4 regions of the Paenibacillus sp. BGI2013 genome follow, and region 4 is predicted to be linked to each of the others. Evidence: riboswitches for the same ligand, from Rfam matches in the RefSeq annotation. Region 4 holds a riboswitch; each other region holds the start of a gene.
What was found. Region 4 has a riboswitch for thiamine pyrophosphate ahead of CXK86_RS23165 (ABC transporter ATP-binding protein). Riboswitches for the same ligand answer to the same signal wherever they lie in the genome.
Positions count from the first base shown of each region.

Region 1 (7,957 bases), on a different contig from region 4:
CGTGATGCGCATGCTACAGAACTTTGGTCCGCACATGGAGCAGAAATGAGCTTCTTTGGCCCCTTCTGCTGGCAGCGTCTCATCATGGTAGGACAGCGCACGTTCCGGGTCCAGCGACAGGTTGAACTGGTCCCGCCAACGGAACTCGAAGCGTGCCTTGGACAATGCGTCATCGCGGCGCTGGGCACGTGGATGTCCCTTCGCCAGATCGGCGGCATGAGCTGCGATCTTGTAGGCTATAACCCCTTCCCGCACATCATCCTTATTGGGAAGGCCCAAATGTTCTTTTGGCGTAACATAACAGAGCATCGACGTGCCGAACCAGCCAATCATGGCCGCACCAATGGCGGATGTGATGTGATCGTAACCCGGGGCAATGTCGGTCGTCAGCGGCCCCAACGTATAGAACGGTGCCTCTTTACAGATCTCCATCTGCAAGTCCACATTCTCCTTGATCTTATGCATCGGCACATGCCCAGGACCTTCGATCATCACCTGCACATCGTGCTTCCACGCAATCTGCGTCAGTTCCCCGAGCGTAGCCAGTTCCGCCATCTGAGCCTCGTCATTGGCATCGTAGATACTGCCTGGACGAAGTCCATCTCCCAGCGAAAACGCTACATCATACCTTTTCATAATCTCACAGATTTCTTCAAAATGGGTATACAAAAAATTCTCCTGATGATGCGCCAGACACCATGCTGCCATAATGGAACCGCCCCGAGACACAATGCCTGTCATTCGCTTGGCGGTCATGGGGATATAACGCAGCAGTACACCTGCATGAATCGTAAAGTAGTCCACGCCCTGCTCTGCCTGCTCAATGAGTGTGTCACGGTACAACTCCCAGGTCAGCGCTTCCGCTTCGCCATTCACCTTCTCCAGCGCCTGATACAGCGGCACCGTACCAATCGGCACAGGTGAATTACGGATGATCCATTCCCGGGTGGTATGGATGTTTTTGCCTGTGGATAGATCCATCACGGTATCCGATCCCCAGCGTACCGCCCAAGTCATCTTCTCCACCTCTTCCTCGATGGAGGAAGATACAGAAGAGTTGCCTATATTGGCATTGATCTTCACATGAAAATGACGACCAATCAACATCGGCTCACTCTCCGGGTGATTGATGTTGGACGGCAGGATGGCCCGTCCACTCGCCAGCTCCTGCCTTACAAATTCCGGTTCCACGCCTTCACGAATGGCGGCGAATTCCATCTCTGCCGTAATGACTCCCTGCCTCGCGTAATGCATCTGAGTCACACAACGTCCTGGCTGTGCCCGCAGCGGTTTGCCTCGTAATCCGGGGTACTCTTCAGCGCCAGCTCTCTTCCCTCCGGGCTTCAGTCCGTTATCCTCCGGTTTAACCGTACGACCCTGATAAGCTTCAACATCGCCACGCTCTGTGATCCAGCGGGTGCGCAGGGCTGGCAAACCTGCGCGGATATCCGCATGAAATGCGGGATCGGTCATGGGGCCGCTCGTATCATAGACACGCAGCGGTTCGTTATGCTCCACCCCTTGGGGAGTATTCGTGTCATGAAGGGCTATCTCACGTTCCGGTACAGCAATGTCCGGCCGTGAGCCCTGAATGTAGACTTTGCGGCTGCCCGGAAAAGGCTGAACCCGTCCGGCCGCGCTTGTTTCCTTTTCCACCTGCTGATCGTTATGTTCCCGTTCCATCGCTTGTTGTCCCATTTGATTTCCTGTACTCATGTTCGCTTGTCTCCTCCTCAGTGTTCGTCGCTTGTTTGGTTGGAATAGTCATTAGCTCACTTACGTACCTGTCCCAAATCATGCGCAATGCAGAGAAGAAAGAGCGATCCTACACCAGACCAGGGGAGACATAATTTATGTACAGTTCACAACAGACCGGAAGGCAGCACAGATCATGGATCTATGGTGACTTCCCTCCTCATCCAAGCCCACTTTCGCAGGTATTGAAAAAGAAGTCGATGGAGTATGCGCTATATCGCCCGTTCCCTGTATATAAAAAAGCCGGTCCCCGAAGGAACCGACTTTTATGTCCATCACCAATAATGCACCTTTATGCAGCTCCTTAACGGAGCCCTACAAGGGTCACATCATGTGGTGGTTGTGGTCATATCGCCGATTACTTCCCTACGCTGGTATGATCCAGATCAGGTGCAAAGGGTCCGGAATCTCATGCGATTCCGTCTCAGTCCGGACAATTCGGACTCCCCCAGTAACGTTAATAAGTTGCGGCTTACATAAGCCGCTGTTCATATTCAATGAAGCTGGCCCCGTTGGGCCGTCCATTACAGAGTAGCGCAACCGGAACATAAAAACAACCTTTATATTCCAAATGATCAAACTCTATTGGAGAAAAAACTTACCTCAACATCAGGATAACATGAGCCCCATTTGCGTAGCAGCATCCTTCAACACAGGTGCGTATTCATGCAATGTCTCCTGTGAGAGTCGGCTGACAGGCCCTGAGACCGAGAGTGCGGCTGCAATATTGCCTCTGCGATCCATAATCGGTACCGATACCGCGGCAGCTCCCGGCTCACGTTCCTCATAACTCGTCGCATATCCGTTATCCCGGATATCTCCCATCTGCGCCAAATACACCGCGGGATCAATAAACACCGGCCATTCCGGCCCGTTCATCAGTTCTTCACGATCCTCGTCCGTGGCAAACGCCATCAGGACTTTGCTGGAAGCCCCCACAGACAGCGGGAGTCTAACACCAACGGGAGCAACTCGGCGGATCGCCTGATCACTTTGCACCGCCTGAATACGAATCCGTTCACTCCCATCACGCAGGTACAGACTCACGGTCTCCCCCAATCGATCTCTCAGTCGCTCCATCGCAGGCAACAGCAGAATAGCGGGATCATCACTGCGGGACATATGAGCTGACAGCTCCCAGATTCGGATGCCAAGTCGGTACTTCTCTGTTGCTGCATCGCGGATCACGAACCCTCGATCCTCCAGCGTAGCCATCAAACGGTGGACTGTACTTTTGTGCAGGCCGATCTGGCTGGCAATTTCGGTGAGTCCCAGATCACTGCGTGTGGTAAAACATAATAATATATCCAGCGCCCGTTCCACAGCCCGGACGGTTAACTTGCGATCTTCCATGGCATAATGCCCTCCTCATGTTTCATCACATGAAACTTGGTTACATAAATTATATGAGAAACGGTCTCATCTGTAAACCAAAAAGAGCCAAAATCAAAATAGGCCAACGTGTAAATTTTCCCTTTTTATAAGACTTAATCCCCTGTAATTTACACACTAAGGTAATGTTACCCATATATCTTAAGAACTATATAACAATTGCGTAACAAATGCCCTCAATCAATTGACTTTGACTATATTGGAACATACGATAAAGATATATTACATTAAGATATCGCTCTGAAGCAGGCTCTGAAATCGACGCAATTCTCTTTTCATGTCGTTGTTATCTTCAACTGAACTTCAAAGGAGGGGCATTCATGTATCAATCATCCCAGAGCGAAGCCCCGCTGCAAACAAAAGTGTCCGATCTGCCCTCTTCCCTATCACCGAGGCTGATTCGGTTCAAACATATTATCGTAGCGTTGCTGCTCTCCGTTGTATTTTTTCTACTGTTTTGTTTTATTGCACTGCATGGTTATATCGCATGGGTATTATCCAATCCAACGGTAGCGCCAGTCTTCTCCAATCCGATGCAAGCCAAGAACATGAAGTACGAAGACATCACGTTCCCGGCAGCAGATGGCAGCCGGACGATGCAGGGATGGTATATACCTGCTGACAATGCTGCAAGCAAAACGATTATTTTCAGTCACGGCTATGGTGCCAATCGTGAAGAAACATGGGTACCCATGTATGACCTGGCACACTATGCCCATCAACTTGGGTTCAACGTGGTCATGTTCGATTATGGCTTCGCCTCACAGGTGAACAAAGCTGTAGCCACAGGTGGCAAAGCTGAGTCACAGCAATTGCTCGGTGCGATCCAGTTCGCCAAGCAACGTGGTGCGCAGGAACTGGTTGTCTGGGGTTTCTCGATGGGTGCCGGTACAGCGTTACAAACCGGACTGATTACGAAGGAAGTGGATGCAATGATTCTGGACAGTGCGTTCCTGCTGGAGCCAGATACGCTGTACCACAACATTCACAACCAGATCGATCTGCCACGTCAGCCTACACTGGAGATCATGAAACTGTTGTTCCCTGTTCTGAATGGTACCGGATTACAACAGATTCCATACCAGGAAGTGAAAAAGGAAGATTATCCGTTCCCGATTTTCTTCATCCATGGTACAGAGGACGAGAAGGCGCCTTATCCAATTGCGGAGCAACTCGCCGCCAACCAGACCAATCCGTACTCGGATGTATGGATTGTCCAGGATGCGCATCATGAGTTGATCTTCCGGGAGCATCCAAAGGAATATCTGCGCCGTGTCTCAACTTTCCTGAGTCATGTAACGAAAACAAGCAGTGACGATGTGCAAAACACGAATAATGGAGAATAACCAAATTTCAATCATTGAATTTTTTCCAGAGCCCTCAGGGGCTCTTTTTTTTGCACTCATAGGACAACAAGCTCGCGGAATATACTCTTGGGACGCATGAACAGACGGTCTGCATGCAATGAATTTCATCTGAAGGAGGTTCAACATAGATGAACTGGTATGGATATGGTCACCTGCTGCCTCTGCGAACATTGGAGGAAATTCGTTTTTGGAAAGAGCAGGAGAAAGAACATACACTCGTGATTCGTGCCCTGGTTCCTGATCTGGAGCCCCCATACGTCAAGCTATTGGAGGAATGGGAGGTTACCTTTGCAAACAGTGAGCGAGTAGCCAATCAGCTTTTAAAACAACTATTGCCCGCAACCCATCCACCTGCTCCCTACATGGTTCGTTGTATCGATCAACTTGTGTTGGCAGCTCGGCAGCAATCGAGAGAGTTCATCAAACAGCTGTATGTTCTTCTGGAGCAAAGTGCTGCTGTGCAAGCTGTTCCGCTTGCCAAAGTACTCATTCTGCATTTTATCCGCGAGTCGGAGTATTTTCTGGGTGTATTGGATACGCTTGGCCAACCGGGCATCTTGCGTGAGACGGATTCGGAGCCATCACTTTTTCTGGAAAATGCGCTGCATACGTCAGAGTCAGGAAGCATCCATCGCCAAGCTTCAGAAGCTCCAACTTCTCCAGAGGGAAATGTAAATGCACCTGCCGCTCCAGCTCAGATCCAATCCGCAACCGTTCAACCGTCTTCTACCGGAACAACACAAGCCACACCCAGCTCTACAGCACCTCCTGTAAAAGAAAAGCCGGTTCCCATTGGAGGACACACACTGCCGCCTCTCCCCTATGCGTACAATGCGCTGGAGCCACATATTGATGAGCTGACGATGCGTATCCATCATGACAAACACCATCAATCTTATGTGGACGGACTGAATGTAGCAGAGAAGAAGCTGGCGGAATCGCGAAAAAAGAATAACTTTGAACTCATCAAACATTGGGAACGTGAACTTGCCTTCAACGGGGCAGGCCACTACCTGCATACGATCTTCTGGACAATTATGAACCCTGCTGGCGGCGGCAAACCTTCCGGTATGCTCGCAGAGCAGATCAAGCGAGATTTCGGGAGTTATGAAGCGTTTAAGAATCAATTCACAGAAGCCGCGAACAAGGTGGAAGGCAGTGGCTGGGCGATGCTTGTCTGGAGCCCGAGAGCACATCGTTTGGAGATTTTGCAGGCGGAAAAACACCAGAACCTGTCCCAGTCCGATATCGTACCACTCCTGCCACTGGATGTGTGGGAACATGCCTACTATCTGAAACATCAGAATGAACGCAAAAAGTATATCGAGGATTGGTGGAACGTTGTCTACTGGCCCGCTGTGGCCGAACGTTACGAAACGGCACGCAAGTTGTTGTGGCCGCCTTATTAAGCTTGGGGTTAGATGGATTAGAGAAAAAAAGAGATATCTCCAGCCGAATGACTGAACGATATCTCTTTTGGTGTATACAAAAAAGCAAGCCTCCTGTAAGAAGAGACTTGCTTGTATTTTGAGAGACTTCCTATTTCTAAATGTTCACTTAAGAAGCACAGCCCTCGCACGCCACATAGTTGTCGCCAACCTGTTTGCTAATGGAGATCAGATCGCCCAGCTTGATATCAGACTCATCTGTAAACTCCAGATCGGCTATACGTGCAACGATCAGTGCAGCAGCCTCTTCCTTGCTTGTTGCCATTTGGCTGAACTCGGATTTTTCGCCTGTTGATACAACCTCATATAAATACGTATATCTCAATGTGTCCATCCTAACACTCTCCTTCCGAAATCACATCATATCATCTCTATTAACCAATTCCAAGCCCTAGTAAAAAGTGTTAATCGTATCGCAGCTTCATCTGCTCAGCTGTCAGGCGTACTTCTTCAGAGCCAACGCTAAGCACCCTGCTGGTCTCCGCCTGTGGATAGCGATCCCGTAGTGTTCGAACCAAAGCCGCAGTATATGCCGCGGCTGAAGGTACACCTGCCAATTCTTTCAGACTTGCCATCGTGCCAGGCTGAACATCAGGATATCCTTCACTCGCCCCACCTGCTGCATGCTGATAGAATTGTCGCACGTCCGCTGCCAGTTGATCTCCCTGACCTTCCACGATGATAAAAGCCGTAATGATATACGCCTTTGCCTGCCTGCGCTGGGCAATACCACAGAATTTTAGGCCACCTACACTGACATCATAATCTCCCGGGCAAAAAGCACCCTGAACCTCACCAGTTTGCGCCTGATTCGACCACGGCGTTAGCGACTCGGCAATAATCGAAGCCATCTCTCGGAAATCATCATGAATATTGATGGCATGTCCGGGATTAGGCAGAATCAGCGACACATTAACTACCCCTGGATTCAAGGGTACTGCCGCTCCACCGGAAGGCCGAACACAGACCGCCGTCCCTTGGCTTCTAATCTGTTCCATCGCTTCTACAGCCTGTGGCAACCTGCGGTCACGCAGACCCGCTACAAAGGCATCTGGGTGTCTCCATATATGTGCAACAGGTAAATGCCCTGCCCCAACCCGCCTGCACATAACTTCTTCCCAAGCAAAAGCTTCGAGTACACTACTCCCTTGTCGCAAGAGTGGTGTCTCCCAGATTTGCAGACGCAATGTAGCCTGTTGATCTGCCTGTAGTCCCTTTTCCGGCTGAACCGGTTGATCTGAATGGGAAGGTACACTCATTGTTCCATTACCTCCGGCTTCACGAATTCATATGTATCCAGTATATAGGAATGACAACGCATATATAAATAAGCCGGTTCCCAGGGAACACGGCTTATTTATATCATATCCTATGGCTTAAAAACTGCTGCTTCCAAAACCAAAGGAACTTACTCATCCGGCTTGTCCAGCGAGTGGACATACCAGATCTTAATCTTTTACCAAAGACAAGAACTCTGCACGTTGTGCCGGATTCTCACGGAAAGAACCACGTACAGCAGACGTTACCGTCTTGCTTCCCGGTTTCTTCACGCCGCGGGAACACATGCACAAGTGCTCGCCTTCCACAACGACCATAACTCCATGAGGCTCAACGGCCTCTGTCAGAATGTCAGCGATCTGTGAAGTAATACGTTCCTGCACTTGAAGGCGACGTGTTACTGCTTCGACCAGACGAGCCATTTTGCTCAGACCAACGATCTTGCCGCTTGGTACATACCCAATGTGCACCTTGCCGAAGAACGGCGCCATGTGGTGCTCACACTGACTGTAGTAGACAATATCCTTGACGATAACCAGTTCTTCATGATTCTCGTCAAACGTGACACCGAGCACATCGCGCGGGTCTACTTCATATCCGCCAAAAATTTCTTCATACATTCGGGTCACACGTGCAGGCGTTTCAAGCAGCCCTTCACGTGTACTATCTTCTCCGATCAATTTCAGGATCTGCTCTACATGATACTCGATCTTCTCC
Region 1 covers NZ_PJFA01000023.1:48,952-56,908, reverse strand. Annotated here, with positions in the region: gene thiC (phosphomethylpyrimidine synthase ThiC) at 1-1,683, opposite strand, end outside; TPP riboswitch at 2,102-2,215, opposite strand; gene CXK86_RS30595 (IclR family transcriptional regulator) at 2,365-3,108, opposite strand; gene CXK86_RS30590 (alpha/beta hydrolase) at 3,468-4,493, shown strand; gene CXK86_RS30585 (Fe-Mn family superoxide dismutase) at 4,643-5,923, shown strand; gene CXK86_RS30580 (hypothetical protein) at 6,072-6,296, opposite strand; gene CXK86_RS30575 (lipoate--protein ligase family protein) at 6,367-7,221, opposite strand; gene folE (GTP cyclohydrolase I FolE) at 7,411-7,957, opposite strand, start outside.
Region 1: it holds a riboswitch for thiamine pyrophosphate, as region 4 does, so the genes downstream of both, thiC (phosphomethylpyrimidine synthase ThiC) here and CXK86_RS23165 (ABC transporter ATP-binding protein) in region 4, are expected to answer to the same signal.

Region 2 (7,957 bases), on a different contig from region 4:
TGTGTCTTTTGTTCCGTGTACGAGGACACGTCCATCTTGGAAAATAACCATTCTATGGACTCCTGTTGTAAAAGAAACCAGAAACGGATTGGATTCCACTTTTCCTTCTTGAAGCCTGTTCAGGCGATCTGCTGTATGTTGAAGATCCAGATTCATGCGCCTTGCAGGTCGGATCTGAACGGTGTCCCTGCCACACAACACATCTGTTTTCTCCAGATTGGACGCAGAAAGATATGGATACGTTGCCGAAGTACCGCAGGAAGGACAGTCTTGCTTTTTCGCACCATCCACATTGATGGATATGTATTCGTTCCTCCACACGTCAAATGACAATAACTTACGTCTCAATGCATTTGCATTGCCACTAAGTAACTTCATCGCTTCTGCGGTCTGATTCGCCGTTACCATCTGTACGGCTTGAGGTATGATGCCAGACGTATCACAGGTATCTCCACCCAGAGGGACTTCACCCAGCAAACAATTTAAACATGGCGTATCTCCGGGCATAAACGTATAGGTAATACCATAACTACCTACGCATCCACCATAAATCCAGGGAATACCGTGCTTCTGTGCCATATCATTAATAAGTAGTCGGGTATCAAAGTTATCCGTTGCATCCATGATCAAGTCTGTATGCTGAACGAGTTCTTCCAACTCATCTACTCTGACGTCCAACACTTTCCCTTCCACATGAACCGTGGAATTAATGGCAGATAAACGTTTTTCCGCCGCCATTGCCTTCGGTATCCGCTCAAGCGCGTCCTGTTCTACATATAATTGCTGCCGCTGCAGGTTACTCCACTCCACATAATCACGATCCACAATCGTTAAGTGTCCGACTCCTGAACGAACTAACGTTTCTGCAATTCCTGTTCCGAGTGCGCCAGCGCCTACAATTAAAACTCTGCTGCCCTTTAATCTGGCCTGGCCTTCCTTGCCAAGTGGCGCGTACCGTTCCTGTCTGGAATAACGATCGGCCTGCTCGGAAGATGTTATTTGATCTGTCATGTATGAACCATTCCTTCCACCGGACTACTGGCTGCTGCATAACGCTTTACGGGAATCATGCCTGCCTCATATGCCAATCTACCGGCTTCTACCCCCAATCGCATCGCTTTAGCCATGCTCACTGGATCCCCTGATCCGGATACGGCTGTATTTAACAATACGCCATCGGCACCAAGTTCCATCGCATAAGCAGCATCTTTTGGGGAGCGCAATCCTGCATCCACAATTACAGGTACAACGGCCTGCTCAATGATGATCTCAAGGTTATAGGGATTGATGATACCTCTACCAGCTCCGATGGGAGAAGCGCCAGGCATTACAGCATGTACGCCAAGTAATTGTAGCCTTTTGGCCAGAATGACATCATCCGAAATATAAGGCAATACCGTGAAGCCCTTTTCCAGCAAAATTTCGCAAGCCTTGTACGTTTCAATCGGATCTGGGAGTAACGTCATTCCATCTCCGATGACTTCGACTTTTATCATATCACAAAGTCCTGAAGCCCGCGCAAGCTCGGCAATCCGCACCGCCTCTTCCGCAGTGGAAGCCCCTGCCGTATTCGGAAGAAGTGTGTATTTATCCAGATCCAACGTATCCAGGAAATGCTTCTGGTTACGCTCTTCCAGATTCAGACGACGAACAGCAAAGGTCAAAACTTCCGTTTCAGATGCTTCCACAGCCTGACTTTGCACTTCCAGATCCGAAAACTTGCCTGTTCCAAGCAACAATCTGGACTCAAACGTATATTTACCAATGTTCAACATCATCAACCGCCTCCTACAAAATGTACAATCTCGATTCGATCGCCTTCTCTTAATGCCGTCGTTTCATGATACTCACGCGTTAAAATATGCTTGTTCAGCTCTACAACTACAGTCTTGACTTGCAAATCAAAAGATTGGAGTAATTTATCCACACGATTCAATCTGTCTTCAATCTCCATCCGTTGACCATTAACGATGATATTCACTGCACCACTCCCTTTCTGTTCAATCGCTCAGGGCTCAGCGCCTCAATTCCGAGTTCTTCTGAGCTTTTGCCAGCGAGCAACTCAGCGATAAGCCTACCTGTTATCGCACTAAGCAAGATACCGTTGCGGTAATGTCCAAAGGCGGCAAACAACCCGGGTATACTCTTGCAAGCACCTATATAAGGCAGTCCATCGGGAGTTGCCGGTCTTACGCCTGCCCACGCTCGTATAAATTGTGCTTCCTTCATCCCAGGCACCCAGTGGGTAGCCGCTGTTAGCAGCTTCTGAACACCCTGTACAGAAACGTTCAAATCCGTTCTGCCTGGCAGACTGGTTGCCCCAAGCCAAACCTCTCCATTGGCTTTGGGAACAATATAGATATCCTCTGCATACACCGTTCTATCAGGTCTGTACCCTGCATGTTCATCTGAGAACTGAACGGCGGCTATTTCACCTTTTACCGACCACACAGGCAAGCTCAGATTCACATGTCTCATCAACTCTTCACTCTGTAATCCAGCCGCTATAATGACATGTTTGCATTTCATCTCACCGATCGATGTGGTGATCCCCTGCACACCGTGTTCGTTTGCTTGCACACGTATATCCTGTATGTCCTCCATAACCCGTGCTCCCAATGCTTGAGCGGATTCAGCATATGCCTTCGTTAGATGGACAGGAAGAATCTCACTCTCGTAAGGTCTGTAGTAGGCTCCATACGTATCTCTGTTAAGCCATGATGCCTCCTGTTGCACAACGGAACGGTCCCACCACACCTCATCAGCAGAAGCAGACAACGCAGACTTCCGATTGTTCTTATAGCTACTTAATTCACTGTATGAACGAAAAGGAGTTAGGAATCCCTGGCGTTGCAGGCCAGTCTCTACCTCACTGAGTGTAGCCATTAGCTCCTGTTGCTCGATAAGTAACTGTCTACTCTGCCTGGCGAGCTTAGCCATCAAAGGATGAGCAAAATCCTCACTGTCTGCTGCCAGCATCCCAGCCGCTGCGCAAGAAGTCCCTCCTGCAATCGCCGAACGCTCCAGTAACAGCACATCCTGTCCACGGGAAGCAAGTTCATACGCAATGGCACATCCAACAACGCCTCCGCCTACAATAATCGTTTCTGCATGAATTTTATCCGGTCTAGCAGTAATGATCTCTTTCATCATCTCATCTCCTTGATTCAGCGGCTCAGACTTTCTGTAGCAACGATAGCCTGCCTTAATAATGCAGCAGCCCGATCCGGGGAATCGCTCGCCCACACATTCGAGATCACAGCGACTCCCTGTGCGCCTGCAGAAAGAATAGCGTGAATGTTTCCCGGTTCGATGCCCCCAATCGCCATGACAGGAATGGAGACACCAGAGCACACTTCAGCCAGAGCATATAATCCTCTTGGTTCAAGATCAGGCTTACTGTTGGTTGAGTAGACATGCCCGAAGAAAAGGTAATCGGCTCCCCGTTCTTCAGCGATTTTTGCCTCATCGATTGAATGAACAGATACACCCAGACGAATTCGCTGGACATTGCTTATAACAGCAGGGTTGTAGTTACGTATAGCCTCTTGCCCCCAATGTACACCGCCATAGATGTCATTCTGTGGTGGCAGTTCTGAACCATTGATAACGATGCGACAAGATGGAACGCCAACACCACGCAGACTTTCAGCCCAACCGATCTTTTGTTGCCACGAGAGTTGTTTCTCTCGTATATGGATGTAGTCCACCCATGGCCAAACGTCCTTTGCAGCTTTTACAAAAGATGCTTGATTCCCTACACCCGTAGATACAACATGCAGTTCAAATGATCCGTGTACACGTTCATGAGAAATTACCGTACTTTTCATCTCCTTCCATACGTGAATGCTATGAAAACACAAAAAAGCCACTCCCGTAGGGGAGTGGCTGCGTATTAATTATAGGACCAGATGACTGACTGATACATACAGTTCATTTCGTGCAATAAAGCTATAGACCTTATAGCCATAACGTTATACACGCAACTGCATGTTTCAATTTACTAAGCAAGACGGTTGAATTCTTTCGATTGCCGTTTGCTCACGTCATTCACTGAAACGCGCTCGCCACTTCCCTACGCTGGTATGATCCAGATCAGGTGCAAAGGGTCCGGAATCGCATTCTTCCATCTCAGCCGCATCGTGCGGCCCCCCTAGTGTTCATATGAAGTTGTAGCCTATATTACCATAGACGGATTTTTTTGTCACCGTTCATTTCTGCTGAACGTTGCTTGAATCGTCTAGTTTTTCTCAGACCATTCTTCGACATTCCATGTTTTGGTGACCCAACCCTCGTAGAAATCAGGTTCATGAGATACAAGTATCACTGTTCCCTTGAATTCTTGCAACGCACGCTGCAACTCAGCTTTGGCCGTTACATCCAGATGGTTCGTCGGCTCATCGAATAGAATCCAGTTGCTTTCACGCATCAAGAGTTTGCATAAACGAACCTTCGCTTGTTCTCCACCACTCAGCATGTTAAGCGGACGGGTAATGTGCTCATTTTTCAACCCACAGCGAGCGAGATGACCCCGGACTTCATTCTGGGTCAAATGTGAAAACTCATTCCAGACATCCTCAATCGGCGTGATATTTCCAGCACGGACTTCCTGCTCAAAATAGGCCGTTTCGAGATAATCTCCCAAGAAAGTCTTTCCACTGAGTGGAGATATTTTTCCCAGGATGGTTTTCAACAGCGTCGATTTACCCACACCATTACAACCTACGATGGCAATTTTCTCACCACGTTCAATTGTCATTGTCATCTTAGGCAGCAAAGGATACGTATATCCAATTTCAAAATCAATGCCCTCAAAGACCGTTTTGCTGCTCGCACGGGCATCCTTGAATTTGAACGTTGGTTTAGCTGCTTCATCTGGACGATCAATACGTTCAATTCTGTCCAGCTGTTTCTCCCGGCTCTTCGCTCGACCTGAAGTTGAAGCACGTGCCTTGTTACGCTGAATGAAATCTTCCTGCTTCTTGATGTACTCTTGCTGCTTCTCGTATGCATCAATATGCTGGGCTTTATTCATATCAGCCATCTCGAGGAACTTGTTATAGTTCGCTGCATATCTCGTTAATTTGGCAAATTCCAAATGATAAATGACATTTACGACTTCATTCATGAATTCCGTGTCATGGGAGATTAAGAGAAACGCGTGTGGGTAGTCCTTCAGGTAACGTGACAGCCATTCAATGTGCTCTACATCCAGATAGTTGGTCGGCTCATCCAGTAAAAGAGCTGTAGGTTTCTCGAGCAGAAGCTTGGCAAGAAGCACCTTGGTACGTTGTCCACCACTTAGAGCTGCGACATCTCGATCAAGACCAATTGCGGATAAACCAAGACCATTGGCCATCTCTTCCACTTTTACGTCAATCAGATAAAAATCGCCCTGTTCCAGTTGTTCCTGAATATCGCCCATCTCTTCCAGCAACTGCTCCAGCTTATCTGGATCTGCATCTGCCATCTGGTCCGTAATATTCATCATTTCTTTTTCCAATTCAAGCAACGGAAGGAATGCATCCTTAAGCACGTCACGAATGGTTTTGCCTGGCGTAAGCTTCGTGTGCTGATCCAGATATCCATAACGGACCTTAGGTGTCCATTCCACTTTTCCACTATCTTTAAGCAATTTACCGGTAAGGATGTTCATTAATGTGGATTTACCCACACCATTGGCACCAACAAGTCCTACGCGCTCTCCGGCAAGTAAACGAAACGATACATTTTTAAATAACGTGCGATCTCCAAAATTGTGACTTACGTTCTCTACTGACAATAAACTCATAAGATGAGGTTGCTCCTATCTATTAGACATTACTTTTGTTATTGTTCCGAAACCCTATTCTAGCACAGGTCCAGTCTTTTCTGAAAGTAATGTAAACAGTTCAGGAACCTCTTACATGATTTTGTCATACAGGCTAACCTAACGATTAGAGCATTTATATTCGAAATAGCCTTGTGCAGCTGCTTGTCTTGCGTCTGTGAACACCTCTTCAGCACGGTAACCATTACCACATGTGGAGGGGTAATAGTACCTGATACCCGTTAAAGGATCTACCCCACCTACGATGGCCGTTTTCTTCACAAGTCTGCCTCCACCAATTGCATAATTGTTAATCTTCTGGTCACCCACACCTATACCTTGGATAAAGGCCATAATCCCTGTATCGTTAATGGAGTTGTACCAATCTTCCTGCGCAATCAGGGGCATCGTAAACGTATAGGAAATACCGTTCTTTCTGGCAAACTCATTATGGCGGTTAATCACATCAGCCAGATCATCCTGTACAGCAGCCACAATCCGGCTTTGTCTAACTTGTTCAAATACGCTGGTATTCTGAAGTAAAGGAATCTGTGTGCTTGAAGCCAGTTCTTTTTGAAATCCTTCAATCCATTTCCCTGCGTTTGCGTCATAGGCATATACGTAGTCGTCCAGTGTAAAGTTAATACTGTTACCATTAGAATCTGAATATGTATAAGGTTTCTTGGGGCTCCACACTTGCCTTAAAGAATCTTCACGGTTACCTGTCAACTCTGTTTCTGTGGACAACATATAATAGCCATCATAATCCAGAATAACCACGGCAGGAATGTAATTAAACATGTTTCGAATAGCTGCGGGATCATCCTGAATCCCCATATTCAAAGCCATCGTCTGCGTAAATGTCAACAAGGCAAGCTCTTTGTCCGCTTTAACAAACTTGGTTGAATCATAACCGGCTTCATCATTTTGCTTCTCATTTTGATGCATCACTGCACCTGCATCCATGACTGCAGTTTGAAGTGCAGATCTGTATCGTTGGCCAAGATATTGAGCCTCCTCGGCATCTTGCGTATGGAGTGAGATGATCCAAAAGAGCGGGAAAAAGATCAACACAAATACAATGGATAGTTCAGTAATCTTCATTGAGGACCATACCTCCGTATGTTACAAATACTGCTGAAGCCTGAACCGTGCCACTCAACCATTCACGAATGAGCATGGAAGGTGTACGATTTGTATTTTGGAGCGTCACGGTGAAAAAATCCCCTGTCGTCAACGTATATCTTCGGCCAGGATCATCAACCGGTATCACACCTGAGGATGGGAATAGTCTTTCTCGAATCTGAGCTGCATAATATCCATCCTGCACCACTTCATAGGTCCCGTTAAAACTGTTATTGTCCATCGGGTCTATATAGTGAGGTACATATTTCTTATGTAAATGTTCCATCGACACCTCATACACATTGCCCGTCTGGGCCAGTTGCTCCTCAAAATCAGCCAACATTCGAGGTGAAATATACCCTTTCGTTCGGACAGCATCAACAAAACGTGTTACATTCTGAACAGCCGTTATACGTGCTATATCATCCTGCCGATCGGCTGTTTCAGCAGCTGGGTACACATAGAGCAGAAGGACTGCGAGCAATACGGCAAGCAGCTTGGATGCGGCATTAATCAATTCACACTCGCCTCCTTCCAAAAAACAATCTTGAGCAGTTCTCCAGTTTCATTTCGTATAAACTCTGGTCTGTAGGTGGCATCGAGCTGGACAGGAATCGTCGCTGTTTTGCTGACAAGTGGATCGATCACATACGAAGTCCCATCTACCTCCACAGGAATGCCTGTGCCTGTCATCTGTCTCACGGTATGCAACACTTCCGCACCATTATACTGATACGGATTAGTGGTACGCAGTGTTGTTGTCAGCCGACCTTCCATGCCTGCTGTTGTCTGTACTCTGTCGTTCAAGGCCGCTGATAAAATCTTAACATTCTGTTGCCCGTACAGGCAGGCTGTCACAAAAAGGACAACCGCCGTACAAAACAACATGAGATGCTGTGTATTCCGGGACATGTTATACCAACTCCTGTCAGGATTGCTGGAAGATCAGCCCTCTTACCACGTTAGAACGGTCTTTTACGATAATGGCTTTGAATTTACCACTTGGATTTACATATTGATTGT
Region 2 covers NZ_PJFA01000003.1:716,440-724,396, reverse strand. Annotated here, with positions in the region: gene CXK86_RS10620 (ThiF family adenylyltransferase) at 1-1,011, opposite strand, end outside; gene CXK86_RS10615 (thiazole synthase) at 1,008-1,775, opposite strand; gene thiS (sulfur carrier protein ThiS) at 1,778-1,981, opposite strand; gene thiO (glycine oxidase ThiO) at 1,978-3,150, opposite strand; gene CXK86_RS10600 (thiamine phosphate synthase) at 3,168-3,830, opposite strand; TPP riboswitch at 4,056-4,165, opposite strand; gene CXK86_RS10595 (ABC-F family ATP-binding cassette domain-containing protein) at 4,241-5,791, opposite strand; gene CXK86_RS10590 (hypothetical protein) at 5,930-6,913, opposite strand; gene CXK86_RS10585 (hypothetical protein) at 6,900-7,451, opposite strand; gene CXK86_RS10580 (hypothetical protein) at 7,448-7,846, opposite strand; gene CXK86_RS10575 (hypothetical protein) at 7,863-7,957, opposite strand, start outside.
Region 2: it holds a riboswitch for thiamine pyrophosphate, as region 4 does, so the genes downstream of both, CXK86_RS10600 (thiamine phosphate synthase) here and CXK86_RS23165 (ABC transporter ATP-binding protein) in region 4, are expected to answer to the same signal.

Region 3 (7,957 bases), on a different contig from region 4:
AATTATTATATTTGATGATTCACATAGCTCGAATTGTGCAGGAGGATCAGGGTCACGAGGGACGATTATAAAACAAAGTTTATATGCCTGTTAGTGAACAGAAAAAAGATACTTTCTAACGATGACCGTTTTCTCGTATTTTATCGGGAAACGGTCTTTTATTTTTGCAAATATGTAGCGGTTTTTTGATATCCCTTGCGAACGAACTCCAGCTTCCTAAACCCACATAAGATTACCAAGTGATAACATTTTATTGTAATTATTGTAAATTTGTTATATGTAAGCGCTGTCTAAAGAGCTATAATCTATTTATCTGGATGTTAATCCGTTCAGAAATACTTAGACCAAATTAAGAGGAGGAATTGTATGAAACGGTTAGGCCAATGGAATATAACGGCCTTGGTTCTTGTGCTGGTACTCGCCATGCTTCCATTTACGAATGTCTCACATGCAGCCAAAGCAGTTACGGAAGTGGAGGGAGGTCATTTGAGCACAAACTTTGAAGACGGTACACTTCAGGGATGGACTCCACGTGTCGGTAGCGAAAGGCTGACAGTGACACAGCAGGAAGCACACGAAGGTCAGTCCAGCATGCTGGTCGCCAACCGTGAGCGTTCCTATCATGGACCGATGTTATCCATGAAGGATCTGCTTAAGCGTAACCAAGAGTACGAAATTGCGGCATATGTAAGACTTACTCAGGAGCCCACCACGGATCAAACACTACAGCTCACCACATATAAAAAAACAACTTCCGAAAGCTGGAACCCAATCGGTAGCGTGAAAATTGCCAAAACAGAATGGAATACATGGCACAAGATCACCGGAAAATTTCAGTATAGCGATGATCCCACTGAATTGAATTTGTTCATCGAAACACCCTACATCTCTGAAGATAGCGTAGATACGTTATCGTTCTATGTGGATGATGTATCATTTACTCTGGCCGAGCAACTGGAGATTGAAGAAGGTATTCTGTCTCTGAAGGACCTGTATCAAGATGATTTCCCCATTGGTGCAGCGGTGTATCGCTGGCAGTTGGAAGGCGCATACGGACAACTGCTCACAAAGCACTTTAACAGCTTGACCGCAACCTATGAGATGAAACCGAAGTACATGTCTCCTTCCGAAGGTGTTTATGAGTTCGAGGCAGCCGATCAATATGTTCAGTTCGCCGAGGAGCATGGTATGGGCGTACGCGCACATGCGTTGTTGTGGCATATTGATGCAGCAGAGTGGATGTTCAAGGATCCTCAGGGTAACCCTGCGAGTCGAGAATTACTACTTGCCCGGATTCAGGATTACGTTGAAACCGTCATGACCCGATACAAAGGTAAGATCTATGCCTGGGATGTGGTAAACGAGGCGATTGCGGATAGCAATGGTGATGCCAACGGTTTACGTAAAAGTCCCTTTTATGAACTAATTGGTCCGGATTATATTGAGAAAACCTATGAATTCGCTCGTGCAGCCGATCCGAATGCCAAATTATATTACAACGAATACTTCACGGAAATCCCTGAGAAAAGAGAGCATATGTATCAGTTGGTCAAACGACTGAAAGAGAAAGGGCTCATCGATGGTGTGGGTTTGCAATCCCACTATAACCTGGAATCCCCGCCCATCAAGGAAATTGAAAAAACGATCAGCATGTTCGCCGAACTTGGATTGGATATTCAGATCACGGAACTGGATGTGGATAGCGGAATTCCATTTGGTGAAGAGATGTCCGATGAAGTTGCAGTAAAGCAGGCGTATCGATATAAGGAACTGTTGGATTTGTACAAAAAACACAAAGACCACATTTCTTCAGTTACCTTATGGGGACTCCAAGATGAGAAGTCTTACAACAACCAGGCTATGCTGTTTGATTCAGCCCTTAAGGCCAAAAAAGCATACTGGGGACTTGTGGATGAATCCAGCTTGCCTGTGTTGACACAGAGAGCCGTCTCACTTTCGGGTAAACCGGATATCAAAAAACAGTCACAAGATCCGCTCTGGAACAAAGCGGTGTCTACTCCACTGAAGGGTGACTCTGCGGGATCAGCCAGTTTCCGCACCTTATGGGATCATAGTAACCTGTATATCCTCGTGGATGTTCAGGATGCGAAGGCAGATGTGAATGACAAAGTAGATATCTTTGTTGATCTCAATAATGGCAAGACCACTTCATATGAAGTAGATGACCGACATGTAATCATTAAGCGGTCGGGCAAAGCTGAGGGCGTGGAGAAGCGTTCATATCGTGTACGCGAGACCAAAGCCGGATATCAGGTTGAATTGTCCATTCCGTGGGGTGGTATCCAAGTCGGATCAGAATATGAAGCCGGATTGGATATCCGTGTGACTGATGGCGGTTCAAGTGGGACACAACCTTATAATCCACTGTACTGGAATGATCGAACACAATCTCAGGAACAGGATACAAGCAAATACGGCGTGATTCAGCTTGCCCCTATGCCCAAATCTGCACAAGCTGTACAAGGGATTGTTCAGATTGATGGGAAGAAAGACACATCATGGAATAAGGCTGCACCGATTGAAGTAAACCGGTTGAACCAAAGCGAAGGTGCAGAGGCAGTGGCTCGCGCAATGTGGTCAGGTGAATATCTATACCTGCTGATCGACGTCACTGATCCAAACATCATCACAGATAGCATCAACCCATGGGATCAGGATTCGGTTGAGATTTTCCTGGACGAGAATCACCAGCGCACACCGTATTTTCAATATGATGATGCCCAGTTCAGAATCAGTGCAGACAATGTAGGAACCTTTGCAGGGGGTGCCTCACCTGGACGCCTTGTAAGTGCTGTGAAGAAAACAAATAAAGGATATCTCGTAGAAGCCCGAATCCAGTTACATTCACTGACGCCCAAAACAGGAAATGTTCTCGGTTTCGAGCTTCAAATTAACGACAACCAGGGCGGAGGTAAGCAGAGCGTAGCCAAGTGGAATGATACGACCAATGAGAGCTGGAGAAACACTTCCCAGTACGGAATACTCACTTTTGTCGGAAAGAACAAACTCGGACATTAAACCATCGGCAGTAGTTGCAAGAATAGAAAACATCATAACAGTGGCTAAAACTCAACCATTGTTGTGATGGTTTTCATCGTTTACATACGTCACCAAAGGTGATGAGGGGCGATACAATCTGCCTTGACTATATTTAACAGCCCTTGATATACTAAATGGATGTTATTTTTTCTTTTATGGGAATAAGAAAGTAATCAACTACATACAACCGTTTGCGAGGGAGCCTTAACCGGCTGAGAGGGTGTTAAACCGACCTTACCTGACTTGGATAATGCCAACGTAGGGATGCAACGATGAAACACTGTACTTGGGTAGCTCATGCGAACCCCCTTGTTTTAGTGTATTTGTCTGCGAAACATCCTATGGATGTTTCGTTTTTTTGTTTTTAATACGTACATTATGAATTGGAGGAACACATGTTGACTATTTCAGAGAGACTATATCAGGCAGCACAGCCCGTGTGGAAGGAATGTCTCGAGCATCCCTTTGTTAAAGGAATCGGAGATGGTTCCTTACCGGTTGAACAATTTCGTTATTATTTGCTGCAAGACTACTTGTACCTGTTCGATTATGCCCGTGTATTTGCACTAGGTATCGTCAAGTCGCACGACCCCAAATTGATGCAGTTTTTTAGTAAAAACGTAGATAACATCCTGAATGGTGAAATGAAAATTCATCGTTCTTATATGGAGCGATTAGGAATTACAGAGGATCATGTGTTCCAGGTAAAACCTGCACTGAAAAATGCAGCCTATACTAACTATATGCTCTCTATTTCCCATGCGGGTGGCATAGCAGAAGTACTTGTATCCATTCTGGCCTGCTCATGGAGCTATGCGGAGATTGGTCAAGTCCTTGCTCAAAAGCCAGGTGCAGCTGATCATCCTTTTTATGGAGAGTGGATCACAGGATATGCTTCCTCTGAATACAACAGCAACAATCAATCCCTAGTGACGTTAACGGATAAGCTATTAGAAGGCTGTAGCGAGGGAACGTACCAACGGATGGAAGATATTTTCGTGATGTGCAGTCGCTTTGAGCTTGATTTTTGGGAGATGTCATGGAGGTTGGAGCCTTGAGTTCACTAATAGTTAATTCAATTAGCGAGCAGCGTCCATAAACAGTCTCAGGATGAAAAATAAGTAGATTTAAGTAAAGGAACGCTTGTATATGCGTGTTTCGTGACGATGCCAAAAAAAGGGCGGAGTGTATCCGCCTTTTTTATTGTTGAAATTCTTGACACAGGAACATTTTGTTCACTGAAGTCTCTAGCTAAAATCAAAAAGGGTGTCAGGACGGAATGTTCATAGCAGTCTGAATATTTTTCAGATCGAGCTGAATTTGCTCTGCAATATGGTAAGGGTGGTATAAGCCATGCTGCACCATGTAATTTGATATCTTTTCATGAGAGTCTATGGCTTCATCGAGCTGTTTCATCAAAATTTGTTTGATTTCGGGGGTGGCACATTCGGTCACAGCCATGGCGTAGTTTCTGACACCGCTCTTGGCGTTCATCAAAAAATCCATTGCGATCACGTCATCGGTCAGCGTATTAAGACCAGTCATGTGTTCTAATATTGGGTTCATTTTTTTATCTCCTATACAGTCGCTTTAGACAGCACTCCACCGAGCTCCTGAAGCTGCTGTTGTGATAATGTCGCATCTTGTTGCAAAATTTGCTTGAGCTCCGGGTCGGTTACCAGAGCTTGCATGGTCTTGGATTTTGTCATGCAAACCGTCTTGAACGCAGCTATTTCATGCACCTCGAGCATCTCATGCAAAGCGTATGTGGAATCCATTCAGATTGTCCTCCCATGTATCAATTCATATTTAAGGCTTTAAGATGACTTTAATGCAATCGTCCGTTTTTGTATCGAACACTTCATAGCCCCGCTTGGCCTCGCTGAGCGGAATGACGTGCGTAACAATGTCCCCAGGGTCCACTTTGCCAGACGTAACCAACTCGTACATGTATGGCATGTAGTGAATGACCGGAGCTTGTCCGGAACGGATATTCACGTTTCGCTGCATGATGTCACCGAGCGGGAATCCGTTATAACGTCCGCCGTATACACCAGTGACTTGAATGGTGCCACCTTTGCGGACAGCCTGAGATGCAATGATAAATGCACTCATGGTGCCGCCTTGCAGTTTCATACCGCTGGCTAGAAATTCAAGATCGCTCATCTTGCCGTCCATTCCTACCGCATCAATCACGACATCGGCGCCGCCTTTGGTCATTTCCTTGAGAGTGTTCCCAATATTCTTATCCTGTTCGAAGTTTACGATTTCCACATTGTTTGTTCGCTTTGCATGCTTTAAGCGGTAATCGACATAGTCGACGGCTATGACCCGCTTAGCTCCTTTCAGCCAGCAGAACTTCTGGGCCAGGAGTCCGACCGGACCGCAGCCGAGCACGATGACTGTATCACCATTCTTAACGCCGGCGTTATCTACGCTCCAGAATGCCGTCGTCATGGCATCGGCGATCAAGCTTAGCTTTTCGTCCGGTTGTTCGCAGTTTTCAGGGATCTTAAAGTGGGTAAAATTGGCAAATGGGACCCGTAAATATTCGGCTTGCCCGCCGGGATATCCGCCGGTCGTTCCGGAGTAGCCGAAATATGCGCCCATATCCCCGTGTTCGTTTGAATTGTCACATTGGCTTTCCAGCTGATTTTTGCAAAAAAAGCATTCTCCGCATGCGATGTTAAACGGAATGATCACACGGTCACCTTTTTTTACCTTGGTCACGCCAGGACCTACTTCTTCTACGATCCCCATCGGCTCATGCCCGATGACATAGTTTTCCTGAAGGTTAGGGATCATCCCGTGAATAAGATGAAGGTCAGAACCGCAAATGGCGGTACTGGTGATCTTTACGATCATATCGTCCGGTTTCACAATCTTCGCATCCGGCACCTCTTTGACCACGACATTTTTAACCCCTTGATACGTTACCGCCTTCATGCTTTATGTCCTCCAATATGTTCATCTGGGGTCCGATCAAACATCCCTTTACGTGACGTATCACCCGGGAACAGATTCATCTGCCCGATCATCACCGTATTTTTCGCCGAAAGCTGATCGAGTTGGTACTGTTCGTTCAACTCATAAGGATGAAACCATTTTTTGCGCATCATGAGCTCCGAGATTTCTTGGTGCATTGCAATCCCCTGCTTAAGATGAGTATGCAGCAGGGCTCTTACATCCGGTGAAGCCGTTTCCGTCAGGGCGATGGACAAATTACGTACACCCTCCTTGGCACGAAGAAGGAAGTCCATGGCAAAAGTCATATCTGCCATTTCCGGCATATTCAATGAATTAATCGGATCTAAATAATCGGTATTCATCTGAGTTCCCCTTAATGTGTTATAGGTGTCGGATTATTTGGAACGGGTGCTTGGAAAGGAGCTCTTGCGTAGATTGCTTGCAGCTCAGCGATCTGTTGTATGGATTGAGTTACGTCTTTCTGCATTAAGGCTTTTAGCTCTTGGTCAAAGACCAGGCCTTGCATAAGTTTCGACTTAGCGATGCAGAGCGTTTTGAAGTTTAACGCTTCATGCAGTTCCATCGATTCGTGCGGCGCTAGCGTTGGATTAGCCATTCAGAAATGATCCCCTCCTTTTTCATCAAGATTAGATTTTCCAATGCATCGGATCTTATACTAATATGGATCACCGGAGAGGTAAGATCCGAATATTCCCATACAGTCGCAGGGATATAAACAAAATCTCAATCCCATACTTATTTCTGTTTAAATGAATGATCTTACTCATGGAAGGAGGAGTCACGGTGCCCAATAAAAACAAAATTGATCTAGCAACCGAAAACGCAAGAAAACCAGCAGAAGATGCACTTAACTCGAGTGGTAGTAATACGCTGGAGCAGCATGCATCTAACGCGGTTTCTGAGGTGCAGACGGCTTTAAATCAGGCAATAAGCTCGTTAAGTGAATCTAATGTGGCAACAAATTCACAAGCGTTGGAGATTGCCAGGCAGCAATTGACCCGAGCAGAGGAATTTTTAGATCAAGCGATAACTTCAGCCAATGCATTAGGTTTACCGGACCAACAATAAAACCTTTTTGGTACTGATAAGCTTGGCAAAGTTTTGCGTTGACGATCGGAGGAAGCATTTTTCCTAGAGCACATATAGTTAACGTCAACATGCTTCGGCTTACGCCGAAGTTTTTTTGTATTTTTAAATGTATCGGACAATTTCAAAATCGAGGTAAAAAAAGAATGATTAAGGGCCAGGCATTAGAAAAAGTCTTGAACATAATTATAGGTAATATCTATTCAACTATGTTGAGGAGGACATCATACAGCCTATGTTACCTATGGAAGAATATTTTGGTAAGTTAGAACTCGTTCATTCCTTTTACGGGGCTATGCCTACAGGCGTTAGTGTATCCGAGACCGGGCGTACCTTTATTTGCTTTCCAAAATGGGGAGATGACGTTAGATTTACGGTAGCGGAAATTGTTGATGGTCAGATGCAACCTTATCCTAATGAAGAAACGAATTTGATCAACCCATTGAATATCGTTATGTCCTTCATCAGTGTCCAAAGTGTTGTTGCAGATGGAAGGGGAACCCTGTGGGTACTTGACACGGCTGCACCAAACTTTTCAGAGCCTATTAAAGGCGGCGCAAAATTAGTCGCGGTAGATTTAGAAACAAATACAATTAGAAAAGTATATACATTTGCAGATGATGTAGTCTTGCCGACAACGTATCTAAATGATGTCCGATTTGACTTTCGTGTAGGAAAAGCAGGTTTCGCATATATAACGGATTCTTCTTCCAATGGTCCAGGCGCTATTATCGTCGTAAATTTAGAAAACGGAAATGCGTATAGACGGTTGCATGGAGCAAGCTCGACCTCACCCGATCCATATTTTGTGCCAAAAGTGGAA
Region 3 covers NZ_PJFA01000004.1:430,508-438,464, forward strand. Annotated here, with positions in the region: gene CXK86_RS12850 (PRD domain-containing protein) at 1-71, shown strand, start outside; gene CXK86_RS12855 (endo-1,4-beta-xylanase) at 367-3,039, shown strand; TPP riboswitch at 3,246-3,343, shown strand; gene tenA (thiaminase II) at 3,456-4,118, shown strand; gene CXK86_RS12865 (spore coat protein) at 4,330-4,626, opposite strand; gene CXK86_RS12870 (hypothetical protein) at 4,638-4,838, opposite strand; gene CXK86_RS12875 (zinc-dependent alcohol dehydrogenase) at 4,870-6,006, opposite strand; gene CXK86_RS12880 (spore coat protein) at 6,003-6,389, opposite strand; gene CXK86_RS12885 (spore gernimation protein GerQ) at 6,401-6,643, opposite strand; gene CXK86_RS12890 (hypothetical protein) at 6,832-7,116, shown strand; gene CXK86_RS12895 (L-dopachrome tautomerase-related protein) at 7,370-7,957, shown strand, end outside.
Region 3: it holds a riboswitch for thiamine pyrophosphate, as region 4 does, so the genes downstream of both, tenA (thiaminase II) here and CXK86_RS23165 (ABC transporter ATP-binding protein) in region 4, are expected to answer to the same signal.

Region 4 (7,957 bases):
GAACTGGAAGCAGAGCTTCAAGAGATGCGCCGGTTGCTTCAAGAGAAAGAGCACACGCTTGCGGATACACAAGAAGAACTGGCGATTGTAAAAAAAGCAGTGCACATCTTCAGCAAACCAAAGAGCTAAGATTTCAGTTTGTGGAAGACCATCGCTCCGAGTTTTCTTTGGAGAAGATGTGCAGTACCTTTCAAGTATCACGGAGCGGATATTACAAATGGCGGATGGACCGAACCGGCATGCGGCAGAACCGTAAAGACGAGGTCATGAAGCGTATTCGGTATCATTTTTACGACCACCAGATGCGGTGTGGAAGCCCTAAAATTACGTATCTGCTCCATTTAGAAGGGTTGCGAATCTCTTCCCGTACCGTCAGTATATACATGCGTCAAATGAATCTACGTTCTGTAGTCATGCCCAAATATCGCGTTCAGACGACGGATTCCAAACACGACCATCCCCTTGCGCCCAATACGCTGAATCAGCAATTTAAAACGTCCAAACCGAATACGGTATGGGTTACCGACATCACCTACATTCCTTGCCGAGGAGGTCGTCTATATCTCGCCAGTGTTCTGGATTTGTGCACACGTGAAATTGTAGGTTGGCGTCTATATAACCATATGGAAACCAGTTTGGTGATGGGTGCACTGGAGGAAGCTTACAAGGCCAAACGCCCCGCTCCGGGATTACTCCATCACTCGGATCGCGGCTCTCAATACACGTCAAAAGAATACGTGGAGCAACTAAAATCATACGGAATGGAATCAAGCATGAGCCGCCGAGGAAACTGTTATGATAACGCCTGTATTGAGTCATGGCACAGTATTTTAAAGAAGGAACTCATTTACTGCAACCCTCGTTTTAAGACGCCGGAAGAGGCTTATACTGCCATCTACCAGTACATCGAGTTCTATTACAACCGCAAGCGAATGCATGGCGCGCTAGGGTATCTTTCCCCTGCTCGTTTTGCGATGAAATTTACGGACAAATCCGCAGCGTAGTGTCTACTTTTTTGACATAGGTCCACTTTAGATTTCTGCAACCGCTCCAAATCCCTGAATAGGACGCCTCAGATTCGTTAGCGGTCGTAGCATGCTCTGTTTCGATCAAGTTAAGGAGCGTTTCAGCTCCCAGTAAGCTTGAAGATAAGCGCTAATTACATTACCAAATACATATCAACAAGCCACCCAAACGCATATCAATCTGCCCAGATGCACATCAAGCCAGTCAAACGCATATCAATCTACCCAATTGCACATCAAGCCACTTAGGATTATTATAAATTCTGATCCTCCGATGCTTGCTTCAGGCCAATTCCATTCCACAAACCTATATGCATCCGATCCTCACGTTCTTGCTAACTTTTCCTTTATTCGCGTTGCTCTCCTTTATTTACTCTCCTTGCAGAGTAATAAAAGCATCCTCGGCTTTCACCGATTCAGGAATCAAATCCTGTTCAACGAGCCATGCACGTACATTTTCCCACGATTCCATTTCCTGCCGACCAAATGGTTGGCCTTCTTCATTCATGAGTGGTAGCAGAATTGCCAGGCTTTTGGTTTCGATCTCCGGGTCAAGCGGTGATGTTTCATTCTCATGAGCGAGCAGAATACTCAAGGCTTCTTCTGGATGCTCAGTCACATATTTCTGTCCTTCCTGGACCGCTTTGACGAACCGGGTAACTTGGTCTTTTTTTGCTTCAATGCCAGCTTCACTTGCAGTCAGGACCAATTCATAATAATCAGGCACACCATAATCGACGGGGTTAATCGATTTCATGGCATGTCCTTCTTTCTCCAAAATCAATTGTTCATGGTTAATAAAACCACCCATAATCGCATCCGCTTGTCCGGAAGCCAGCGAAGGAATCAGATCGAACCCAACGTCGACCAGATTTATGTTGTCGGGATTGCCGCCATCCTTACTGATCATCGTGCGTACCATCGCTTCGTACAGAGGAATGGAGGAATAACCAACAGTCTTTTCTTCAAGATCTTTGGGTGAACTTACGTTGCCATTCGCTTCGGTCAACAGATGCACTAGGGGGTGGCGAACAACAGCAGCAATGGAACGTACAGGAATGTTCTCGCCACGCGCGAGTAAGATTTGGGGCTGGTAGCTTAAGGCCAGATCAATTTTTCCGGCAGCAACAAGTTTGAGCGAATCATTGGTATCCGCAGGCATCTGAATATCGACATCCAGATCTTGGTCTGCAAAGTATCCTTTTTCCTGAGCCACATAGATGAAGGAGTGTACTGCATTCGGGTACCAGTCGAGCATGATAGACAGTTTATCTTTGGTGTCTGATGCTGGTTCGGTTGCAGACGGATCTGTTTGCTGTGTATTGGTTGCCGAATCTGTTGTTGGCGTATTTTGGCTAGTGTCTGTGGTGCTGCATCCGCTAACGATCAGCAAAAGGCTAATGAGTATGATGGGAAGCAGGGAGTATATACCTTTGTTATTCATAAATGAAGTTCCTCATTTCATCGTTTTGATTTGTAGAAAATGGGCAACAGCATGTTAACGATAATGTGACAATGAACTGATTGAAGATGTTGCTGAAATTGTGCATAAGATATGTTTTGTTTTGAAGAATGTAACTCTTGTATTTACATCAAATTTCTATCTAAGTATTATCCAACTTTTCTGTTGCCTCCATGACGATGACGCCGTATGCTAAACCGTTTCTCCAGCCAGGCAATCAGTACAAACAAAACGATCCCAAGCAGGGATAACAGCACAATAGCGGCAAACATCGCATCCGTGTTCATGTTGCTGGACATGCGGCGGCTGAAGTATCCGAGACCTTTGCTGCCACCGAGCCATTCGCCAATCGTTGCCCCAACCACGCAGTACACCACAGACATCTTTAGCCCGGAGAAAAAAGAAGGAAGTGCCAGCGGAACCTGGAGTTTGCAAAAAATATCCCACTTGCTGGCGCCCATGGTGAGCAGCAGTTCACGCTGCTCTGGATCGCCTTGGCGGAGTCCATCGTAGGTACTGACCACAATGGGAAAGAATGCGATTAAGAACACCACGGCGACTTTGCTCCACAACGTGTAACCAAACCACAGGATAAATACGGGGGACAAGGCAATCAGCGGGATGGTCTGACTGATCACGATGAAGGGATACAAGGCTTTTTCAATCGATCGGTTCATATGCATGCCTGTTGCTAGCGTAATTCCAGTCACTATGGACAAGACAAAACCAACAACAACCTCCATAAAGGTAGCAGGCAAATGGATGGTCAACAGCAGACGACGATGCTCAACCAGTGAGCCTATGATGGCCGTGGGTGCAGGAATGATGAAGGAGGGCACCCATCCCATACGCACGATCACTTCCCAGATCGCCAGTAATAAGAACATGAGCATAATAAACAAACCATATTGGGAAAACGACCTAGAGAGCCACTTCGAACACCACGCCCAGACGCTGACCTCAGCTCTATCGCTTTGCATGCAATTGTTCCTCCAGTTGTTGTCTCATCTGCACGAGAGCCGGTTCGTAGATCATGTTCGAATGCCTTGGGCGTGGTAAAGGAACCGTCATCTCACGCAACTGCTGACCTTGCCCCCCTGGAGTTAACAGAATGATACGGTCACTTAACAGCAGGGCTTCTTCGATGTCATGTGTAATGAACAGCACGGTTTGGCCAATGCCCTCCCAAAGCTCCAGCAACCAGCGATGCATTTCTCGTTTGGTTAAGGCGTCGAGTGCACCGAAGGGTTCATCCAGCAACATGAGCTGCCCGCCTGTAAGCAAGGTACGAAGAAATGCCACCCGCTGCCGCATGCCGCCGGATAACTCATCCGGGTAGGCCTGTTCATAACCCGACAGGCCGAACCTTGCCAACCCAGCTAGGATGTTTGCCCGTAACTTGTCCTTGTCTTGTCGGCCTGGTGCCAGCTCGGCAGGCACCATGCAGTTCTCCATGACGGTACGCCAGGATAACAGCAGATCTTTCTGCGGCATATAGGCGACTCGTCCGAGTCGTTGTCCTTGCGGTACATCAGCTATATCGATGATGCCAACGGTTGGCTCATGCAAGCCTGCGAGCAGCTTGAAGAGCGTGCTTTTACCTGATCCGCTGGAGCCGATGAGCGAGACAAATTCTCCTTGTTGAACCTGAAGCGACACATTGGAGAGCACAGGGGAATCCTTTTTTCCGGGAAAAGCAAAGCTTACGTTGTGAATGGTTACATGGTTATCCATCTGATCCTCCCCCCCTTGATGTCAGACTGCTGGAATAACAACGGCATCCTGTCTCTGCAAAAGAAACAAAAAAGACCCACCCATTTCCGGAGAAATGAGTGGGTCTGTAAGTTAAATCCGCAATTTATCTTCACATACATGAAAAAAATCCGCTTACTAAAAGGCCGCTCCACTTCCCTCCGCTGGTATGATCCAGATCAGGTTCAAAGGGTCCGAATAGTCATATTCGTCTCAGCCGCAAGGCTCCCCTAGTGCAAAAGTTCAAGATATGCAGTTGTGTGTTCAGCATATATCACTTGAACATGAACTGTAAAGAGGCAGCATGATGGATTTCTTGAGATGAGCGTGGAGTCAGACCGGAACAACTGAACAATTTACCTGGGCTCCCTAACCCGATATAATAGTGGTGGCGCATATTGGCCGGATCACAAATGCAGGCGGGATTGTTCTCCCTCCGAAGCAGAATGGGGACCCGAGTTGAAAACGTTCAAAAAAGTATATATTGAGATCACGAGTATCTGCAATCTGACATGCAGCTTCTGTCCGCAGACACAGCGTGCCAAAGGATTCATTGACCCTGAAGTCTTCAACAATATACTGGATCAAGTTAAACCACACACCAATCATATTTATCTACATGTCAAAGGCGAACCCTTGTTGCATCCCAAAATAGATCTGTTGCTCGATTCCGCACATGAAAAGGGACTCAAGGTGAACATTACAACGAATGGTACACTGCTGCCCAAGACTCAGCATAAATTGCTTGGCAAACCGGCGCTGCGGCAGATGAATTTCTCCCTGCACAGCTTCGATGGGCATGAAGGTTCAACAGATCGTGACGGATACCTGCGTCATATTTTGTCCTTTGTACACGAGGCCGTTAAGCACAATGTCATCATCTCATTCCGACTTTGGAATCTGACGCAGGATAACTTCACAAATGCTCAGATGAATCGAAATCGGGAGACCCTTGAAGTATTGGAACGTGAGTTCAATCTGGACTTCCGCATTGAGGAAAAAGTAGTTCCAGGCAGCGGGGTCAAAATTGCCCCGAATGTATACCTGAATCAGGACCATGAGTTCCAGTGGCCAAGTCTGGATGCACCTGAAGATGACGGCAAAGGCTTCTGCCATGCATTGCGTGGTCAGGCAGCTGTGCTTGTAGATGGAACGGTGGTTCCATGCTGTCTCGATGGCGAGGGTGTCATTAACCTCGGTAATGTGCACGAGAAGTCATTCTCGGAGATTATTGAGGGAGAGCGAGCGAACAATCTGGTATATGGCTTCTCCAAGCGGGAAGCTGTGGAAGAGTTGTGTAGAAAGTGCGGTTATCGTCAGAGATTCGGAGCCTGATATCATATATCAGCAAACCGGAAGCCATTCAAGATCACACATTTGGAGACAAATGCAGTGGTCTTTCTTTGTTATCGGGGATTAAGTGAGGGGTATATACGTTACAAATGAGCATACCTGAGGTTGATATCAGCATATTGCTTGAGGGACCTGATATGCAAAAAATGCCGATATGACAGGGATTGTGCGTTGTCATGATATATCTGATCTAATGATTATTCTAGTTACCTTCCTTATTTGGTAGGATTAGGTTGTAGATCGAACAGAGGTGCACCTCTGACGATCTTTCAGGACAAGCTCAGCCTTGTACAATACTAAAAAACAAGAGAATAAGGGAGGAATAAAGTTATGAAAAAAATGTTGACGTTGTTACTGTCTGCTGGTTTGGTTGCTTCTATATTTGGTGCAGTTCCGGCTGCGGCTGCGCCTACGGTTGTAAATTCAACTATTGTTGTTCCAAAGGGCACGACCTATGATGGTCAAGGCAAAACATTTGTAGCTAATCCTTCCACACTGGGCGACGGATCTCAAGCAGAAAATCAGAAGCCAGTCTTCCGTCTGGAGGCAGGGGCCACGCTCAAAAACGTAAACATTGGATCACCAGCTGCTGATGGTGTTCACTGTTATGGCAACTGTAATATATCGAATGTGGTCTGGCAGGACGTGGGCGAGGATGCACTGACATTGAAGTCTGCCGGAACGGTTAACATTACCGGTGGAGCAGCGTATAAGGCTTATGATAAAGTGTTCCAGATGAATGCAGCTGGAACAATTAACATCAAAAATTTCCGTGCAGATGATATTGGCAAACTGGTTCGCCAAAATGGTGGAACTTCCTTTGCAGTTAACATGACGCTGGATAACTCCAACATTTCCAATGTGAAAGATTCGATTATGCGTACAGACAGCAGCACATCACAAGGGAAAATTACGAATACCCGCTATTCCAAAGTGCCAACCCTATTCAAGGGATTTGCTTCAGGTAAGACCAGTCAATCCGGCAATACGCAATATTAAACAGGAGATTGAATCGCTGGAGTTGGTAAAAGTTAAGCTCCACTTGTGATTTGAAGTTAAAATATAACGCCAAAAAGAGCGTCCCAAGGTCATTGCCACAATGACTTTGAGGGCGCTCTTTGTAATGCAGATGTGATAATTTCTGCTGAGCAATGTCTTATAGAGGATGCTCAGACTATTTCTCTCCCGGAACTTCAACGATGACTTTGCCTTTCTCGGGGACAACAGAACCGGTATCGATAGAGCCCAATTTGTTCATGATCTCGTAAGAGGTTTCTTCAAGCATGCGAGAGTACTTGAATGATACGAGTGTTTGACCTGTTACGGAAGGACGAGTCCCTGCTTCAGCAACGGCTTTGTTTTTAATAAAGAACAGGTCACCGATGGTTCCGGCATTTTTGCTGATGTTAGCCTGCCATTGTAACAGTGCACTTCCATTTTTAAGGATATAATAACTGATCAGATCGTTATCCTCAACAACGAAGAAACGATCTTTTTTACCTTGCTCAAAGATGTATTCAATGGATGAATCCACCGGACCCAAAGGATTGCGAATGTCCAGACGTGCTTGTCCCAGTTCAGAGAAACGTGGCAGATGCAGTGCGGCTTCACGCGCCACAGTCAGATCGGAACTGTTATATTCTTTTACAATCGTAGCATCGGTAGTGTAAATGTAGGCTTCCTTGGCCTTCTGGTTCCACTGCACCTTGGCACCAAAAGCTTCACCGATGGCACGGAGCGGAAGCATCGCTTTACCATTCACCAGAATCGGCGCTGAGGATAATGTCGCATTCTGACCGTTTTTCTTCATTGTTTTGCTGTTAGGTGTAAGGACATACTTATCGCTGCCTGTGCTAATGCTGATCTCTTTTGTTTTGTTATTGTAACCAAACGTATAGTTGCCGAGGAATTGAAGCTCCGTCAATGCCACGTACGTAATACCCTGCCGTATTACAACATCATATTGAGCTTGAACATTGTTAATATAAGCTGTCGGTTTAGGTTTAGTTGCTGCGGCTTCCGCCACAGTGGATGAGAGTAAGGCAGGTGCCGTGCCTGCGGTGAGTATCGAAGCGGCAAGGACCATTTGCCATGTTTTAAGCTGCCAAATAGAATTGTAATCTTTCATCACTATCAATCTCCCTTCTAATGTTTAAGACGGATCACATAACCTGAATGTTTCATATTATGGAAAGTGAACCATCAGATTCTTTCCCCTGTTACCCCAAATGAAGCATGATGATTTTTCTAGGGATTGCCACAAATACCCATCTGATGTACATTAGAAGCAATGAAATAAGTGAACCGGGAGCTCAATGAAGTTGGGCTGAGAGAGTGGCCTTGTGCCGCTGACCGTACATCTGAT
Region 4 covers NZ_PJFA01000011.1:7,491-15,447, forward strand. Annotated here, with positions in the region: gene CXK86_RS23145 (transposase) at 1-129, shown strand, start outside; gene CXK86_RS23150 (IS3 family transposase) at 141-1,004, shown strand; gene CXK86_RS23155 (ABC transporter substrate-binding protein) at 1,396-2,469, opposite strand; gene CXK86_RS23160 (ABC transporter permease) at 2,637-3,467, opposite strand; gene CXK86_RS23165 (ABC transporter ATP-binding protein) at 3,454-4,221, opposite strand; TPP riboswitch at 4,379-4,481, opposite strand; gene CXK86_RS23170 (radical SAM/SPASM domain-containing protein) at 4,699-5,574, shown strand; gene CXK86_RS23175 (pectate lyase) at 5,923-6,591, shown strand; gene CXK86_RS23180 (copper amine oxidase N-terminal domain-containing protein) at 6,767-7,720, opposite strand.